One region of the Agrobacterium larrymoorei genome, then DNA from elsewhere that is predicted to be linked to it. Evidence: predicted binding sites of a transcription regulator. Region 1 holds the regulator's gene; each other region holds the start of a gene.
The links. Region 1 encodes LexA, which represses DNA repair genes until DNA is damaged. Its sites were predicted from a motif close to TGTTCNNNNTGTGTTCNG; they were not measured.
Positions count from the first base shown of each region.

Region 1 (4,212 bases):
TCCCACTCCCGCATTGCGGACAGGTTCAGAAGCCGGTTTTTGTATGCTTCGGAAGCGGGCGACAGGCTGGTTCCGTAAGTCCTGAAGCGGAAGGCAACCGGGCAAAAGAATGCGTCTACAGCGGTAAAACGCTCTCCCGCCAGAAACGGGCCGCCGAAGGTTTGCAGGCCCTGCTGCCACAAGGCGTCGATACGGGCGATATCACTGCTAAGGGACGGCGAGGGTGCGTGCGGGCGAATGCGCAAGCCGACGCTCATGGGATGCAGGTTGCGCAGAGATTGAAAGCCGGAATGCATCTCCGCGGTAACGGACCGCGACCACGCGCGCGCCGTCTTATCCTGCGCCCAAACGCCTTCGTGGCTTTCGGCAAGATATTCAGCAATGGCCAGCGTGTCCCAAACCGTAACGTCGCCATCGATCAGGCACGGAACTTTGCCGGTGGGCGAGAACCAAGTGAAGTCGTTCTTAGGGTCGGGATCGTTGAAGGGAGCCAGCTTTTCGTTGAATGGAATATTCAAGGTCTGCATCAGCGCCCAGGGCCGAAGCGACCATGACGAATAGTTCTTGTTGGCTATATAAAGATCGTACATCGCGGGACCCCTCTAGTATCGATTACAGATAGCATGTCTTGAGCTTCGTAACGCACCAGCGACAGGCAATACAGGCGTCTTTAGCGATGAGTGTCTTCAAACTATTTGATGATTGAGTTTTCTTGTCAGCAAGACCCATAGGCCTGGTCAGGCTAAATTAATTATCGAACCTCTTTGCCTGAAAATTGTTTGGTTTGGCTGTGTAACCGAACAAGGAGGACCACGCATGGAAACCAGAACCGGAGGCTGCTTCTGCGGCAAAGTAAAATTCTCCGTATCGGGCGAACCATATCGTGTTGGAATCTGCCATTGCATGGATTGCCGCAAACATCACGGCGCACTCTTTCACGCATCGGCGATTTTTCCGGAAGACGCGGTACGGATCGAAGGCGAAACTGGCAGCTATAACGGACGCTTCTTTTGCCAGAATTGCGGCTCTCCCGTTTTCGGCAAAAGCGATGATGAAATCGAACTCAATATTGGCTCTTTCGATTCCACCAATCAGTTCGAACCGACATATGAGTTATGGACAATCCGTCGCGAGGCGTGGTTGCCGGATTTTCCGATGATGAAGCAATATGACCGGAATCGTGAAGCAGAAAGCCGGGAAGAGCAGGGGCGCTGAAAGAAGGCGCGTCCCAGCGGGGCGCGATGCACTTAACTAACGATACGTCGCTCGGGCTGATTTTATCAATCATGCTCGGCGCTTCACCAAAACTTTCTGCACCCCTTCTCGACTCGCTAACAAGCAGATGAGCTTCGAGGACAATATTTGGCTGGTACCAAGCGCTCTGGAAGCGACCCTCTTACCATTCGTTCCATCAACACTGCGCCAATCTCAACGGCGAATTCTTTGGTGCCAAGTATGTCGCAGATCGCCCTCGAAAGCTAAAACGCACTCTCAGGAATCTCCGAACATCTGTAACCAATGTGTCCGGTCTTTCCAGCGCCGTGAAGAACGCACAACCACCACGCCCGGAAATATCTCACAGCGTCGCCGGAATATAGGGCTTACTGAAGAAGCAACTACGCACCTTCAGTTAGATGTTCCAAGCACAAGCCTGTCGCGCCTCAACTCAATGATAGCGCCGGATGAGACCAACCAGCTTGCCCTGAATCTTCACCCGGTCAGGTCCGAAAATTCTGGTTTCGTAAGCCGGGTTGGCCGCCTCGAGAGCGATCGACGCGCCTTTGCGGCGGAAGCGCTTGAGGGTTGCTTCTTCGTCATCCACGAGCGCAACGATAATATCACCGGGGCTTGCGGTGCTGCCATTGCGGATAATGACGGTGTCGCCGTCGAAAATCCCTGCCTCGATCATCGAGTCACCCTTGACCTCGAGGGCGTAATGCTCGCCGCTGCCTAGCATGTCCATCGGTACGGCAACGTCATGCGTATTGTTCTGAATTGCGGAAATCGGCACACCTGCGGCAATCCGGCCCATGACGGGAACTGTTACGGCACCGGAAAGCGCATCATTTGCGGGTTTGGGCGCAGGCGCTGGCTCTGGCGCTTTCGGCTTGCCGAGACTGCCTTCGATAACGCTTGGCGAAAAGCCGCGCTGGGGTTTCTGCGAAGGAGGCGTATAAGCCTCCGGCAGCTTGATGACTTCCAGCGCTCTGGCGCGATTGGGAAGCCGGCGGATGAAACCGCGTTCTTCCAAAGCAGTGATCAGCCGGTGGATGCCGGATTTTGAAGCCAGGTCGAGTGCATCCTTCATCTCATCGAAAGATGGAGGCACGCCGGATTCCTTCATTCGCTCATGAATGAAGAGAAGCAGTTCCTGCTGTTTGCGCGTGAGCATGAAGAAACACCCTTGGACTGTGTGGCGAAGATTCGCGAAACAAATACAGAACGAACACTATATGTTCCATATGTGTTCTGCAATCCCTTAAAATTTCGCTAAGTCTCAGGTTGTGAAATTTTCTTCGTGAAAAGCAACCAGGCGCATTGGCTGATGACACCGAAGGCCCTTGCTGATATGGCGTGCGCACAACGAACCGGCCTCGCCGGATGCTCTTAAAAACGGGCGCTACTCTGGAATTGTGAGGAAGACGATGACTGCGAAGAACAATCTTAAAGTGGTGGCCGGTGAAGGTGCGGGCGCCGTATCGTTTTGCAATACCGAGCGCTTTTCGCTGATTGCCGGGCCTTGCCAGATGGAGAGCCGGGATCATGCCTTCATGATTGCGGGAACGTTGAAAGAGCTTTGCGCGAAGCTCGGCGTCGGCCTTGTGTACAAGTCCTCGTTCGATAAGGCCAACAGGACATCCCTGTCCGGCAAGCGCGGCATCGGTCTCGATAACGCCATGGAGATTTTTGCCGATCTGAAAAAGGAATTCGGCTTTCCTGTTTTGACGGATATCCACACCGAAGAACAGTGCGCCGTCGTTGCGCAGACGGTCGATATTCTCCAGATTCCCGCGTTCCTCAGCCGCCAGACGGACCTTCTTGTTGCTGCCGCCAAGACTGGTCGCGTAATCAACGTCAAGAAGGGCCAGTTTCTTGCGCCCTGGGACATGAAGAATGTGCTGGCCAAGCTGAATGAAAGCGGCAACCCGAATGTGCTGTTATGCGAACGCGGCGCTTCCTTCGGCTATAACACACTGGTTTCCGACATGCGTTCGCTTCCGATCATGGCATCGCTCGGCGCACCTGTGGTGTTCGATGCAACGCATTCCGTTCAGCAGCCGGGTGGGCAGGGTGGTTCCACAGGCGGGCAGCGTGAGTTCGTTGAAACGCTTTCGCGCGCCGCTGTTGCAGTTGGCATCGCGGGGCTGTTCGTCGAGACGCATGAAGATCCCGACAATGCGCCTTCCGATGGCCCGAACATGGTTCACCTTAAGGACATGCCGAAGCTTCTGGAAAAACTTTTGGCCTTCGATGCGATTTCCAAGGCGGCCTGATTTCGTCCTAATCGATTTTTATAAGGTGGCGGACGCCTCGCATGGGGCGTCGTCATTGTAATTTCTTACGCTTCGTCTACAGCGAAAAGGCAATTACATCCGAGTCGTCGTTAAGTATCGTTCTACTGCGCATCTTCGCTGAAAACGGCTTCACAGCCTTGCCGATGCGCTCTAAGACAAGCGACTGAAACCATCTGTTCCAGTCCCAAGGGAGAGACCATGACAGCCATTACCGATATCATCGCACGCGAAATCCTCGACAGCCGCGGCAACCCCACCGTTGAAGTGGACGTGTACCTCGAAGACGGTTCCTTCGGCCGCGCCGCCGTTCCATCGGGCGCTTCCACCGGTGCCCACGAGGCAGTCGAGCTGCGCGATGGCGGCAAGCGCTATCTCGGTAAGGGCGTTGAAAAGGCCGTTGAAGCCGTCAACACGGAAATCTTCGATGCGCTCGGCGGTTTCGATGCCGAAAGCCAAATCCATATCGACCAGACGCTGATCGCGCTCGATGGTACGCCGAACAAGTCTCGCCTCGGCGCGAACGCCATTCTCGGCGTTTCGCTCGCTGTTGCCAAGGCTGCTGCCGAAACGACAGGCCTGCCGCTTTACCGCTACGTCGGCGGCCCGAACGCGCATCTGCTGCCCGTTCCGATGATGAACATCATCAATGGCGGCGCGCATGCCGATAACCCGATCGACTTCCAGGAATTCATGATCA
Region 1 is NZ_CP039691.1:1,780,151-1,784,362, reverse strand. Features, by position in the region: gene CFBP5473_RS08505 (glutathione S-transferase family protein) at 1-590, opposite strand, end outside; gene CFBP5473_RS08500 (GFA family protein) at 817-1,215, shown strand; gene lexA (transcriptional repressor LexA) at 1,667-2,392, opposite strand; gene kdsA (3-deoxy-8-phosphooctulonate synthase) at 2,646-3,494, shown strand; gene eno (phosphopyruvate hydratase) at 3,714-4,212, shown strand, end outside.

Region 2 (4,212 bases), 150 kb from region 1:
CCGTCACGTTCTTCAGATTGTTGCCGCGAGCGCCGACGACCTTGATTTCCTTGCCCTTCTTGGGCTTGCGCCGTTCCGCTGGAACTGGCACGCCCATTTCGCCGGACAGATATTTGCCCGTCAGCGACTTAGGATTGGCCATGACCTCCTGCGGTGTGCCTTCGGCAATCACCTGGCCGCCATGGATGCCCGCTGCGGGGCCGATATCGACCACGTAATCCGCCGTCAGGATAGCGTCTTCGTCATGCTCTACGACGATGACGGTGTTGCCGATATCGCGCAGGTGCTTCAGCGTGTCCAACAGCCGCGCATTGTCGCGCTGATGCAGGCCGATAGATGGCTCATCGAGGACATAGAGAACGCCGGTGAGGCCGGAGCCGATCTGCGATGCCAGACGAATACGCTGGCTTTCGCCGCCCGAAAGCGTGCCGGAATTGCGCGAGAGGCTGAGGTAATCCAGTCCAACATCGTTGAGAAAGCGCAAGCGCTCGCGGATCTCCTTGAGAATCCGCACGGCAATCTCGTTCTGCTTCCCATTCAGATGTTCCGGCAGGACTTCGAACCAGTCCCGCGCCACCTTGATCGACATTTGGGTGACTTCGCCGATATGCAGTTTATTGATCTTGACTGCCAGTGCTTCCGGCTTCAGGCGAAAACCGGCGCAGGCCGGGCAGGGGGCAGCCGACATATAGCGTTCGATCTCTTCGCGCGCCCATGCGCTATCCGTTTCCTTCCAGCGGCGCTCGAGATTGGGAACGATACCCTCGAAATTCTTGACCGTCTTGTAGGAGCGTGCACCGTCCTGATACTGGAATTCGATCTTCTCGTCCGTGCCCTTCAAAATCGCCTTTTTGGCGGCTTCGGTCAGTTCATTCCAACGGCTGGAAAGCTTGAAACCGAAGGCTTTCCCCAGCGCTTCCAGCGTCTGATTGTAATAGGGCGACGAGGATTTGGCCCAAGGCGCGATTGCGCCATCGCGCAACGTGCGCGCGGGCTCCGGCACGATCAGCGCCTCATCCACTTTTTGCTGCGAGCCAAGACCATCACAGGTGGGGCAGGCACCGAAGGGATTGTTGAAGGAAAACAGCCGTGGCTCGATTTCCGGAATGGTGAAGCCGGAGACGGGGCAGGCGAATTTTTCCGAAAACAGCACGCGCTCATGCGTTTCGTTTAAAGATTTGTTGGCAGAACCGCCCGCTGCGGTTTCTTCCGCCGGAAGCGGCTTGTCGGCAAATTCGGCAACCGCCAGACCATCCGCCAGTTTCAGGCAGGTCTCGAGACTGTCTGCCAGACGCGCGGCCATATCCGGGCGCACGACGGCGCGGTCCACCACCACGTCGATATCGTGTTTGTACTTCTTGTCGAGCGCGGGAACGTCGGCAATTTCGTAAAACTGCCCATCCACCTTCACACGCTGGAAGCCTTTCTTCATCAGTTCGGCGAGTTCCTTTTTGTACTCGCCTTTGCGCCCGCGAACCATGGGCGCCAGAATATAAAGACGCGTGCCTTCCTCGATAGCGAGGATGCGATCCACCATCTGGCTGACCGTCTGGCTTTCGATCGGAAGGCCCGTGGCGGGCGAATAGGGAACGCCGACGCGCGCAAAGAGCAGGCGCATATAGTCATAGATTTCCGTCACGGTGCCCACGGTGGAACGTGGGTTCTTGGACGTGGTCTTTTGCTCGATGGAAATGGCGGGCGACAGGCCCTCGATCTGGTCCACATCCGGTTTCTGCATCATTTCCAGAAACTGGCGGGCATAGGCCGAAAGACTTTCGACATAACGCCGCTGGCCTTCCGCATAGATCGTATCGAAGGCGAGCGAGGATTTTCCGGAGCCAGAAAGCCCGGTCATGACGATCAGCTTGTTGCGTGGCAAATCAAGGTCGATGCCCTTGAGATTGTGCTCACGGGCACCACGGATGGAAATCGTCTTCAATTCACTCATGACAAGGCTCGGGACTTTGCGTGTTGGGAAGCGTCGGTTCTTATGTAATCACCACGAACGGCGTGTCGAGGCGAATTGCATTTCAATGCTGCTTTTCGATCTACTTGACTCACTGGCTATGCCTTAATAGAACAAAAAAGGAACATAATGCAACCGTGTACGTGGGCAAGAACATTCCTTGTGGATTGTCGTTCCATTCGCTGCCCATTGCGGCAGACGATGGTCTATGGTGCGCGGGACTTTTGAACAGGAAAAATGCCGTTCATGACGTTCGGCAGACAGGAAGATAAATATGGCTGGCAGCGTAAACAAGGTTATTCTAATCGGAAACGTAGGCGCTGATCCGGAAATTCGCCGCACGCAGGATGGACGCCCGATTGCGAACCTGCGTATTGCGACCTCCGAAAGCTGGCGCGACCGCAATTCCGGCGAGCGCAAGGAAAAGACCGAGTGGCATACGGTCGTCGTTTTCAACGAAGGCCTCTGCAAGGTCGTGGAACAATACGTCAAGAAGGGCGCCAAGCTCTATATCGAAGGCGCGCTTCAGACCCGCAAGTGGCAGGACCAAAACGGCAATGACCGTTATTCGACGGAAGTCGTTCTTCAGGGCTTCAACTCGACGCTGACCATGCTCGATGGTCGCGGTGAGGGCGGCGGCGGAAGCCGTGGCGGAGACATGGGCGGCGGCGATTATGGCAGCGGCGGCGGATATGGTGGTGGCAGCGGTGGTGGAAACTACGGCGGCGGCTACGACCAGCAGTCCTCGCGCGGCGGCTCCTCTTCTCGCGGCGGCCAGTCTTCCGGCAACTTTTCCAATGATCTGGACGACGACATTCCGTTCTGATCGGACGGCAGGAAGCCTCTCCAGAATTGCTGGATCGAATAGAGCGCTTCCATGTCCGGTATTGAATATTGACAGTCAAAGGGCGGCCAGGCTGCCGCCCTCATTTTGATTTCAGATATTGCGAGGACAGAATATGACGGATCAGGTAACGCAGCCCAAGCAACCCGCCACATGGCGCATCGTGCTGGCAGCCATTCTCGATTTTTTCACCGCATTCTGGGTCTTCGGCTTTCTCGTTGCCGCGCTCTTCGGAGGACGCACCGAAAGCGGCTTCGAACTGAATGGTCTTCCTGCGCTTTTGTGTTTCGCGTTGATCGTCGGTTATTTTGTCGTCTTCAATAAATTTTTCGGCGGCACGATATGGAAGCGGCTGCTGAAGGCGAGGCGGTAAGTCGACCTAGCCATTGGTCAAGCGACGAGGCGCTAAGATGCTTACCTTCTGATCCTCTGCCGGTGAGAGTGGCTCCCGAAACATTTAAATCGTCGCAAGTGTCGATTGCTTCTCCCCGTCCTGTGCTGGATGGAGCGTCAGGTGCGCCCGTGGGTCAGTAGGGTGAGCCTGTGTTCGCTCGCCAGCAACCAGCATCTCTTCGAACCACCAAAACAAGGTCAACGGATGGTTAAGCAAATGGCACTATTGTGATTCTCAGTAGCGCGTTTGAAGGCTGTTCGAGAGTATGTGGACGAAGCATCATAAGAATAGGCGGTTTGGCCGTCTCGTTGTTCCTGCGATTACGGTCGCGTTTCTCTCTTATTTCGGTTACCATTCCGTCCATGGCGATTTCGGGCTTGAGGCCACGGAACGGCTGGAGCGCCAGCGTATTGCGAGAACGGCGGAGCGGGATAAGCTCGTCAAGGCTCGCGTCGCGCTTGAACGGCAGGTGGAATTGATGAGTGACGGCTCGCTGGAGCGGGATATGATCGATGAGATTTCCCGTTACCAGCTGAATATGTCCAAGCCCGACGAAATCGTCATCATGAATGGATATATGTGATTAACCGAATTTCGGTTAATTGGCATTTATGATTTATTCACAGCTATTTAGCGTGAATATGTGCCATGCGTTTATGGCATTGCTGCTTCGCATTTTCTTGCATATGTTACGCGCCACTCCAACCATTCAAATTCAACTCAGGGAGGGATGAATGGCGCCGCGCAAAAACGCGACCGTATCCGGCCGCAAGACAACGGCAAAGACGCCTGCCAAGGAATTCACCGGCAAGAATTCGCTGGAATTCGGCAAGGAAGAAGAGCTTCACGCCTATCGCGAGATGCTGCTCATCCGTCGCTTCGAGGAAAAAGCCGGTCAGCTTTACGGCATGGGCTTCATCGGCGGTTTCTGTCACCTCTATATCGGCCAGGAAGCTGTCGTCGTCGGCATGCAGATGTCGCAGAAAGAGGGCGATCAGGTCATCACCG
Region 2 is NZ_CP039691.1:1,629,093-1,633,304, forward strand. Features, by position in the region: gene uvrA (excinuclease ABC subunit UvrA) at 1-1,948, opposite strand, end outside; gene CFBP5473_RS07745 (single-stranded DNA-binding protein) at 2,241-2,792, shown strand; gene CFBP5473_RS07750 (hypothetical protein) at 2,926-3,183, shown strand; gene CFBP5473_RS07755 (FtsB family cell division protein) at 3,470-3,787, shown strand; gene pdhA (pyruvate dehydrogenase (acetyl-transferring) E1 component subunit alpha) at 3,939-4,212, shown strand, end outside.
Region 2: a site for LexA is predicted at 2,076-2,093, ahead of uvrA (excinuclease ABC subunit UvrA). Genes of this name have one in related genera too.

Region 3 (4,212 bases), 670 kb from region 1:
CTTCCGGCATCGTCTGCGCGCCCATGCCGCGCGAGGAAGCCAAGCGGCTGAACCTCAATGCCATGGTGGCGGAAAATGACAGTGCCCATACCACGGCCTTCACGGTTTCGGTGGATTTCAAGCACGGAACGACGACCGGCATTTCCGCCGATGACCGGACGCTGACGGTGCGCAATCTGGCCAACCCGAATGTGGGTGCCGCCGACTTTACCCGCCCCGGCCATATCTTCCCCCTCATCTCCCGCGAGGGCGGCGTGTTGATGCGCTCCGGCCATACGGAAGCGGCGGTCGATCTCTGCAAGCTGGCAGGGCTGCCGTTGATCGGCGTGATCAGCGAACTGGTGAATGACGACGGCACCGTGATGCGCGGCCCGCAGGTCTCCTCCTTTGCCGAAACCCATGGTTTGAGGCAGGTATCGGTTGCAGACCTCATTGCCTATCGCCAGCGCAAGGAAACGCTGGTCGAGATGGAAAGCGCATTTACCATCGACACGCCTTTCGGCCCGGCCAAGGCACAGACCTACTCCCTGCCCTGGGACCCGATGCAGCACATGGCCGTGATCTTCGGCGATATTCGCGATGGCGTCGACATTCCGGTGCGCCTGCATCCTGAAAACGTCGCAGACGATGTGTTCGGCAAGAAGCAGCCGGTGCAGCATTACATGCAGAAGATTGCCGAAGAAGGCCGCGGCGTCATCGTCTATCTGCGCGAAGGCTCCGTTGGTGTCGGCCAGGTTTCGGGCCGCCGCAAGGCACGCGACCCGGACGAGGCTCATGCCGAAGCCCGCACGCGCGAAGAAGAATGGCTGGAAATCGGCCTCGGCGCGCAAATCCTCAAAGACCTCGGCATCAGCTCCATCAAGCTTCTCAGCACCCGCGAGCGCCATTATGTCGGGCTCGAGGGCTTCGGCATTCAGATCAGCTCGACGGATATTGGTTGAAGCAGGGCAAGCCGCATTTAATTGTGCTCAATTATACGCCATATCCTTTAGCCGCGCTAACGCGATTGGGTAAAGCTATCCTAGCCAGCCATCGAGATATCGGACGCTCTCTACCCCGGTAAATTTTGCAAGGCGATTGAGCTCCGCATCGAGCTTTCCCAGTCGGCCCGCAGAGGGCCTGACACCCTTTTCCAGCCAGAGGCGTTTCACATCGAGCGAACCGTTCCTGCGCTCCGCCTTCATGTCGATACGTCCGATCAGGCGGTCTCCCTCCAAAAGCGGGAAGACGTAATAGCCATATTGGCGCTTCGGCTCCGGCACGAAGACTTCGATGCGGTAGAAGAAGCCGAACAGGCGTTCGGTGCGGGCGCGGTTGCGCAGGAGAGGATCGAACGGGCTCAAGACCCGGATACGCTGCGGCGGCTGGATGGAGGCCTCCGCCTCCAGATCACCGGAAAAGCCCGCGAAAGCGAATGACGCTCTCTCTTTCTCACCATTGGCGGAAACGAGCGACACCTCCGTCAACTCGTCACGATGGGCCGTCACCCAATGCTTCGCCTCGTGCGGCGTTATCAGATCGAAGAAAGCCGAAATCTCCCCCGATGTCGCAAAACCAAGCCGCGACAGTGCCTCCCGGCAGGCCCAGTCGATGAATTCATCATGGCTGACTTCCAGCCCATGGTGATGCTCAGGAATGACGCGTTCGGAGAGATCGTAGACCTTCTGGAAATTGACGCGGCCCGATATTGCCAGCTTTCCCGTATGCCACAGATATTCCAGCGCGGTCTTGGAGGGATGCCAGTTCCACCAGCCGCCGGATTGGTGATCCTCCGCCTTCATGTCGCGGGACATGACAGCGCCGTTTTGCGATATGCGTTGGAAAGTTTCCTCAAAGGCTGCGTCGAAGCCCTCCCCCTGCCATTTTCGCCACCGTTCAAGCATGATTGGTTCACGGCGGCGGAAGCGGTGTTTCCAATAGGGATAGAAGGCGGATGGCAGGATGGAAGCATCATGCGTCCAGTGCTCAAAAAGCGCCCGATCCTTTTCCAGCAGAGCCGTCAGATGCTCACGTCTGTAAGTCTGGTTTCTGGAGAAGATGATCTGGTGATGAGCCCGCTCCACCGTCGCGATACTATCCACCTGCACGAAGCCGAGCTCGGTGATGAGTTGCAGCAAACCGTCCTTCGACAACGCCTTGTTGGGCGCTGCAGACAGACCCTGCCGCGCCAGAAAGATACGTCGTGCTGCTTCGTTCGAAACCAGAATCGCCATGTGAAAAGCCTATGGCCCTGTGGATGAAAATGCAATGTTCTTTTTTTGTTCTTGATTTTTCTGACCGTCATTGTGTTTATAGAGGCGCGAAGGATGGCAAAGGATAAGGCGTGGACATTCAATTCCAGAATGCGGGGGTGAGTTTCGAGGGGCGAACGGCGCTTGCGCCGCTGAACCTGTCTTTGAACCAACACCGCATCGGCATTATTGGCCTCAACGGTTCGGGAAAAACCACTTTCGCGCGGATGATCAACGGCCTGACCAAGCCCAGCAGCGGGCAGGTTATCGTCAACGGGCTCGATACGGTGAAGGACGCAGACGCGGTTCTGAAAGAGGTCGGCTTCGTTTTCCAGAACCCGCAAAACCAGATCATCCTGCCGATCATCCGCGACGACATCGCGTTTGGCTTGAAGAATCGCGAGTTGAGCAAGAGCGCCGTGGAGGCTGCGGTAGACACCATCCTCCGGCGTTTCGGTATCGAGCATCTCGCTGACCGCCGTGCGCATGAGCTTTCCGGTGGAGAGCTGCAACTATCGGCACTTGCGGCGCTGACCATTACCGGCCCGAAAATCCTGATCATGGACGAGCCCACGAACCAGCTGGACCTGAAGAACCGTGCGCTTGTGGAAAAGACGATGAACGGGCTGGAGCAGCATCTGGTCGTGATCACCCATGATCTGCCGCTGCTGGAAAGCTTCGACCGCGTGTTGCTGTTCAATCAAGGTGAATTAGTTGCCGATGGCACGCCCTTAGATGTGATTGCCCGATACCGGGAGATTGCGCTGCAATGAAAAGCCTTTACGCGGAAGGAACTGGCTGGCTTTATCGCCTCTCACCGCGTGTGAAACTGATCGCGCTCGCGGCCTTCAGTATCGCCCTGTTTCTGACGCGTGATCCGCTTTTGCTCACATTGGCTGTCGGTCTCGCGGCGCTGCTCTTGTGGCAGGCACGCCTTGGATTGCAGGAAACCTTCATCAGGCTGCGTCCGATCTTCCTGACAATCGCCGTCATAGCCGCCATCAGCTTCCTGCTCATCCCTCCGCTGGATGCGACCATTGCGCTTTTGAGATTGAGCGCACTTACACTTCTCGCCACCGCGATTACCGCAAGCGTCAGCATTTCGCAGTTCATGGATGAAATCACGGCAGCGCTTTACCCTCTGGAAAAACTGGGGCTGGCGCGGGCGGCGGATATCGGCCTTGCGGTCGGTCTCGTGGTTCGGTTCGTGCCAGAGGTCATCAACCGCTACAACACGCTGAAGGATGCGCATCGCGCGCGCGGACACCGTGTAAAGCTGCATGGCGTTCTCGTGCCGCTCATTATTATGACGTTGAAGGATGCCGACGCGATAGCGGACGCCATTGACGCGCGCGGTTTCAGAGGTCAAACCTCCAAGGACGTAAAAGGGAGAGCCCCATGAAGACCCGTGACCTTGTTCTGATCTCACTGTTTTCAGCCATCATCATCGCGCTTGGCCTGCTGCCGCCGATCCCGATTGGCTTCATTCCGGTTCCGATCACGGCGCAATCGCTCGGCGTCATGCTGGCGGGTGTGGTTCTGGGCGCAAAGCGCGGAACACTCGCAGTCCTGCTAACGATCCTGATCGCGGCAATCGGCCTGCCCGTTCTCTCGGGCGGTCGTGGTGGTCTTTCCATCTTCACGACGCCGACGACCGGCTTCCTCATCGGCTGGATCGCTGCCGCGTTCGTCACGGGCTATCTGTCCGAGCGTCTGGTCAAGGCGAGCCAACCGGCGCTCACGCAGGGGCTCGGCTTCTTCCTGGCAAGCGTCGCGGGTGGCGTCATCGTTCTTTACGCTTTTGGCATTACCTATCTCGCCATCGCAACTGGCATCGGCTTCACCAAGGCGTTCCTTGGCTCCATGGCGTTCATTCCGGGCGATGTCATCAAAGCGGTGCTGGCCGCTCTTGCCGGGCGTGCCGTGATGGCCGGTTATCCGCTGCTGCCGCAACGCGCCTGAGTTTGGCTGGAACTTTCGG
Region 3 is NZ_CP039691.1:2,445,610-2,449,821, forward strand. Features, by position in the region: gene ribB (3,4-dihydroxy-2-butanone-4-phosphate synthase) at 1-941, shown strand, start outside; gene CFBP5473_RS11920 (winged helix-turn-helix domain-containing protein) at 1,017-2,213, opposite strand; gene CFBP5473_RS11925 (energy-coupling factor ABC transporter ATP-binding protein) at 2,324-3,004, shown strand; gene CFBP5473_RS11930 (energy-coupling factor transporter transmembrane component T family protein) at 3,001-3,633, shown strand; gene CFBP5473_RS11935 (biotin transporter BioY) at 3,630-4,193, shown strand.
Region 3: a site for LexA is predicted at 2,249-2,266, ahead of CFBP5473_RS11925 (energy-coupling factor ABC transporter ATP-binding protein). Genes of this name have one in related genera too.

Region 4 (4,212 bases), on a different replicon from region 1:
CGCGGCCACTACCGACCTTGCTCGTCGGATCCGGTTCCGCAAATGAGGTGAAGGGAACGACGCATCGGCTGGTCGGTCCGAGCCATCGCCGCCAGTGCGGTGAGGATACGTTGCGGACATTGGTTACGCCGGGATCGTAGTTCTTAACGTAGGCCGGAGGCGAAGGCATCCCCCACGTCGCGCGGACGATCTCTCTTTGCCCATCCCCCGCGACGCGCACAATCGGTGCCTGATAGCCGGGATAGACGTCGAAGCTCGCCTCGTTCTATCCGGCCAGATCACGGAACGCCTTTGTAAATTGCAGGACGGCGTCTCGCGTCGTGGTCACGTTGTAAAGATTGCACATCGGCCCCTCCTATTTCCACATTCCGCGCATGCGTGCGCCGACATCGATACGGATCTGCTGGGCGCTGCGTTCCGATGCAGCGGCCGAGACCTTCGGCCAAGCCATGGGTTCGAAGTATTGTAGCAGCGTCGCCGGGATGAACCGGGAGCGCGACGCGTAGACGTGCCGATCGCCTTTCGAGTTCTGGCCGTGCGTAAAAAACCGCTGCGGCGTGATAAGTGACAAGCTGTCCTTCGCTCTCGTCATGCCGACATAAAGTAGACGCCGCTCTTCTTCGATCTCCTGCGTCGTACCTGTCCCCAGGTCCGATGGTATGCAGCCATCAACAACGTTCAGCATAAACACGGAACGCCATTCCTGTCCTTTGGCCGAATGAATGGTCGACAGGATGAGATAGTCTTCATCGAGCAGCGGCACTCCCGCCTGATCGCTTGTCGCATCCGGTGGATCGAGCGTCAGTTCGGTTAGGAAGCGCTCTCGGGAGGGGTAGCCGCTGGCAATCTGTTCGAGCTGCAGGAGATCGGCTTTGCGGGTATCGGCGTCTTCATGGATGCGGTCGAGATGCGGCTCATACCATAGGCGGGCGCGCTCGATATCCGAAGGCCAGCCATCCTTTGTTTTCCGGAGACCAGCCAACAGTTGAACGAAGGAGGTCCAATCTTCGCCCGTCTTCGGTGGCGGCGGGATTTCGGCTAGTGCCAGCAGCGGCTCGGGATCGGTGGCGATTGTGTCGAGGATGGTGCCAGCCTTTTTGGGGCCGATGCCTGGTAGCATCTGCAGGAGACGGAAACCCGCAACCCGGTCACGCGGGTTTTGGGCGAAACGCAGTACTGCCAGCATGTCCTTTACATGCGCACTGTCGAGAAACTTCAAGCCGCCGAACTTTACGAAGGGGATGTTGCGACGGGTCAGCTCGACCTCCAGTGTGCCACTGTGGCTGGATGTCCGAAACAGCACCGCCTGCTGCTTCAGCGTCATTCCAACCTCGCGGTTGGCGAGTACCTGTTCGACAATGAAGTTCGCTTGCTCAATCTCGTCCTTCACCGTCACCAGCTTCGGGCGCTCAAGCGATTCTCGTTCGGTCCAGAGGTTCTTGGTGAAGCGCTCTCGCGCCAGTTCGATGACGCCGTTGGCTGCTGCGAGGATAGGCTGGGTGGAACGATAGTTTCGGTCGAGTGTGATGACATCAGCCGCGGGACTGAATGATGCGGGAAAGTCGAGAATATTTCGGACCGTGGCTGCGCGGAACGAGTAGATCGATTGGGCGTCGTCACCAACCACCGTCAGACCGCGGCCGCCGGGCTTCAGAGCCATAAGAACTGATGCCTGTAACTTGTTGGTATCCTGGTATTCATCGACCATAACATGATCGAAGCGATTGCCGATATCATCGGCGAGGCCAGGATCGTTGACCATCTGCGCCCAGTAGAGCAGGAGGTCATCATAGTCGAGCACGTTCTGTGCCTGCTTGGCCTCGACGTAGGCTCGGAACATCTCCTTCAACTGTTCTTCCCAGGTGGCGACCCAAGGATAATGCTGGCGCAGGATTTCGTTCAGCGGCCTCTCCGAGTTGACGGCGCGTGAATAGATGGCGAGACAGGTGCCCTTGGTTGGGAAGCGTCTATCCGTCTTAGAGAAGCCCAGCTCATGCCGAACTAGGTTCATGAGGTCGGCGCTATCTTCCCGGTCATGAATGGTGAAGTCGAGGTTGAGACCGATCTGTTCGGCATACATCCGCAGCAGGCGCGCGCCGATACCATGGAACGTGCCGGACCAGGCAAGCGCGTCTGTCAGGACGGCGGCGTTGGCGCCCAACACATTGCGGCAAATACGCTCGACGCGTCGTGCCATTTCCGAGGCGGCTCTGCGAGAAAAGGTCATCAGCAGGATGCGGCGAGGATCAGCGCCATTGACGATCAGATGAGCCACCCGGTGAGCAAGCGTGTTCGTCTTGCCTGAACCCGCACCAGCAATAATCAGGAGTGGGCCGTTGACGTTCAGCGTTGATGGTCCAACGCCATACTCGACAGCTCGTCTCTGTTGATCGTTGAGCTTTTCAAGATAAGCAACTGCCATCACCATGCCTCCAATGTAGTTGAGGTCCATATCCTAGCAAAAGCTACTTCGCGGGATCGGTATCGTGACAATTAGCACCTACTTGCAGACCGATCCAGAACAAAAAATGAACATAGTGTCCTGGGGGACTGGGGGCTCACTCAGTTTTCATAGCGACACAGGGGAGGGCGGGGGCGGCCCTTTTCTGTAGAGGACAGTCCTTTGAACCAGCCTGCCCCCATAGCTATGAAACGTATCTCTTAGCCCATCCAAGCGTTGCGTTCCTTTCGACCTAGAATGCGTTCTGAAACCTCTGAGAACTTCCAACTGGGAAAACCGTGGCTTTCGCAAGTTGCCTTCACCAGCAGCATCAGCCCCGATCAGCGCACCGAAGTTTTGCGGGAAAAGCTCGCGGTTCTTCTTTACATGCGGCATCTGCGGAACGTCCGCGCAGTCGCCTCGCGCGCGGCGGATCCGCGGAGAAGAACGAGAGATAGGAACTTTGAAGAGTCTCGGATGTTCGGCGTGCGAGTTCTTTGGAGGAATACTTGATGATATCCCGTGTTGTCGGCGCCACATCAATTGTGGCAGCACTTCTTGCTTGCAGTACTTCCTACGCCCAACAGGGTGACGGAACTGAAGTTCAGATCACCACTAACGTCTTTAAGCCCAACAAGGTGCCGGTTACGAGCGAGCGCATAGGACAGTTGAAGGTCCCTGAAGGCTTTTCCGTGCAGCCCTTCGCGCAGGGTCTTGGCAACAGCCGAATTATCGCGGTCTCCGACAAAGGATTCATCTATGTCAGCCGTCGAGAAGAGGGTGATGTGCTACTTCTCAAAGATGAAGACGGCGATGGCAAGGCAGATCGCGCACCGATCCAGGTCGCTTCTCGTGCACAGGCGCACGGGTTGGCAATCAAAGGCGACAAGCTCTACCTGGTGACTGTGAAGGAGGTCTTTGTCGCCGACATCCAAGCTGACGGCACTCTCGGCGAGCTTGAGATGATCATTGGCGATCTGCCGGATTCCGGACAGCATCCAAACCGCGTCATGGCATTTGGCCCCGACGGGATGCTGTATATCAGCGTCGGGTCAACCTGTAACGCCTGTAACGAAAGCAATCCGGAAAATGCGACGATCATTCGCGCGACGCCGGATGGTAAGAGCCGGACGATCTTTGCGTCGGGTCTGCGCAACACGATTGGTTACGATTGGCAGCCGCAGACCGGCGAACTCTGGGGTTTGGACCACGGCATCGACCTGATGGGCGACGAGGTTCAGGCCGAGGAGCTGAATAAAATCGAGCAGGGCAAACAGTATGGCTGGCCCCATGTGTTCGGATTCGGTGACATCTATCCACAATCGACGCCGGTTGGGGGTGTGACAAAGGAACAGTGGCGCAACCAGAGCCAGCCGATGGTGCTCGGATACACGGCTCATGCTGCTCCGATGCAGATGAAGTTTTATCACGGCTCAGCATTTCCAGCCGAATTCGCAGGCGATGCGTTCGCGACGATGCGTGGATCATGGAACCGCAACCCCGCGTCGGGTTACGAAGTGGTCCGCATTCACTTTGAGAATGGGCAGCCCAAAACCATCGAGCCATTCCTGACCGGCTTCCTGACGGATGGGGGCAAGACTCACTTCGCCCGCCCAGTCGGTCTTGCCGTCGCCAAAGATGGTTCGCTGCTGATGGCGGATGATGCCAACGGTGTCATCTATCGGATTGCCTATACCGGAGATGCCCAAAAAGCCGACACCGCAGCCACGGCTCCTGCCGATGTTATGGAAGCGCAGGCGAAAAAAGGGGCC
Region 4 is NZ_CP039693.1:240,980-245,191, reverse strand. Features, by position in the region: partial or broken gene CFBP5473_RS22275 (SOS response-associated peptidase) at 1-346, opposite strand, end outside; gene CFBP5473_RS22270 (ATP-dependent helicase) at 356-2,422, opposite strand; gene CFBP5473_RS22265 (YbhB/YbcL family Raf kinase inhibitor-like protein) at 2,953-4,212, shown strand, end outside.
Region 4: a site for LexA is predicted at 2,518-2,535, ahead of CFBP5473_RS22270 (ATP-dependent helicase). Genes of this name have one in related genera too.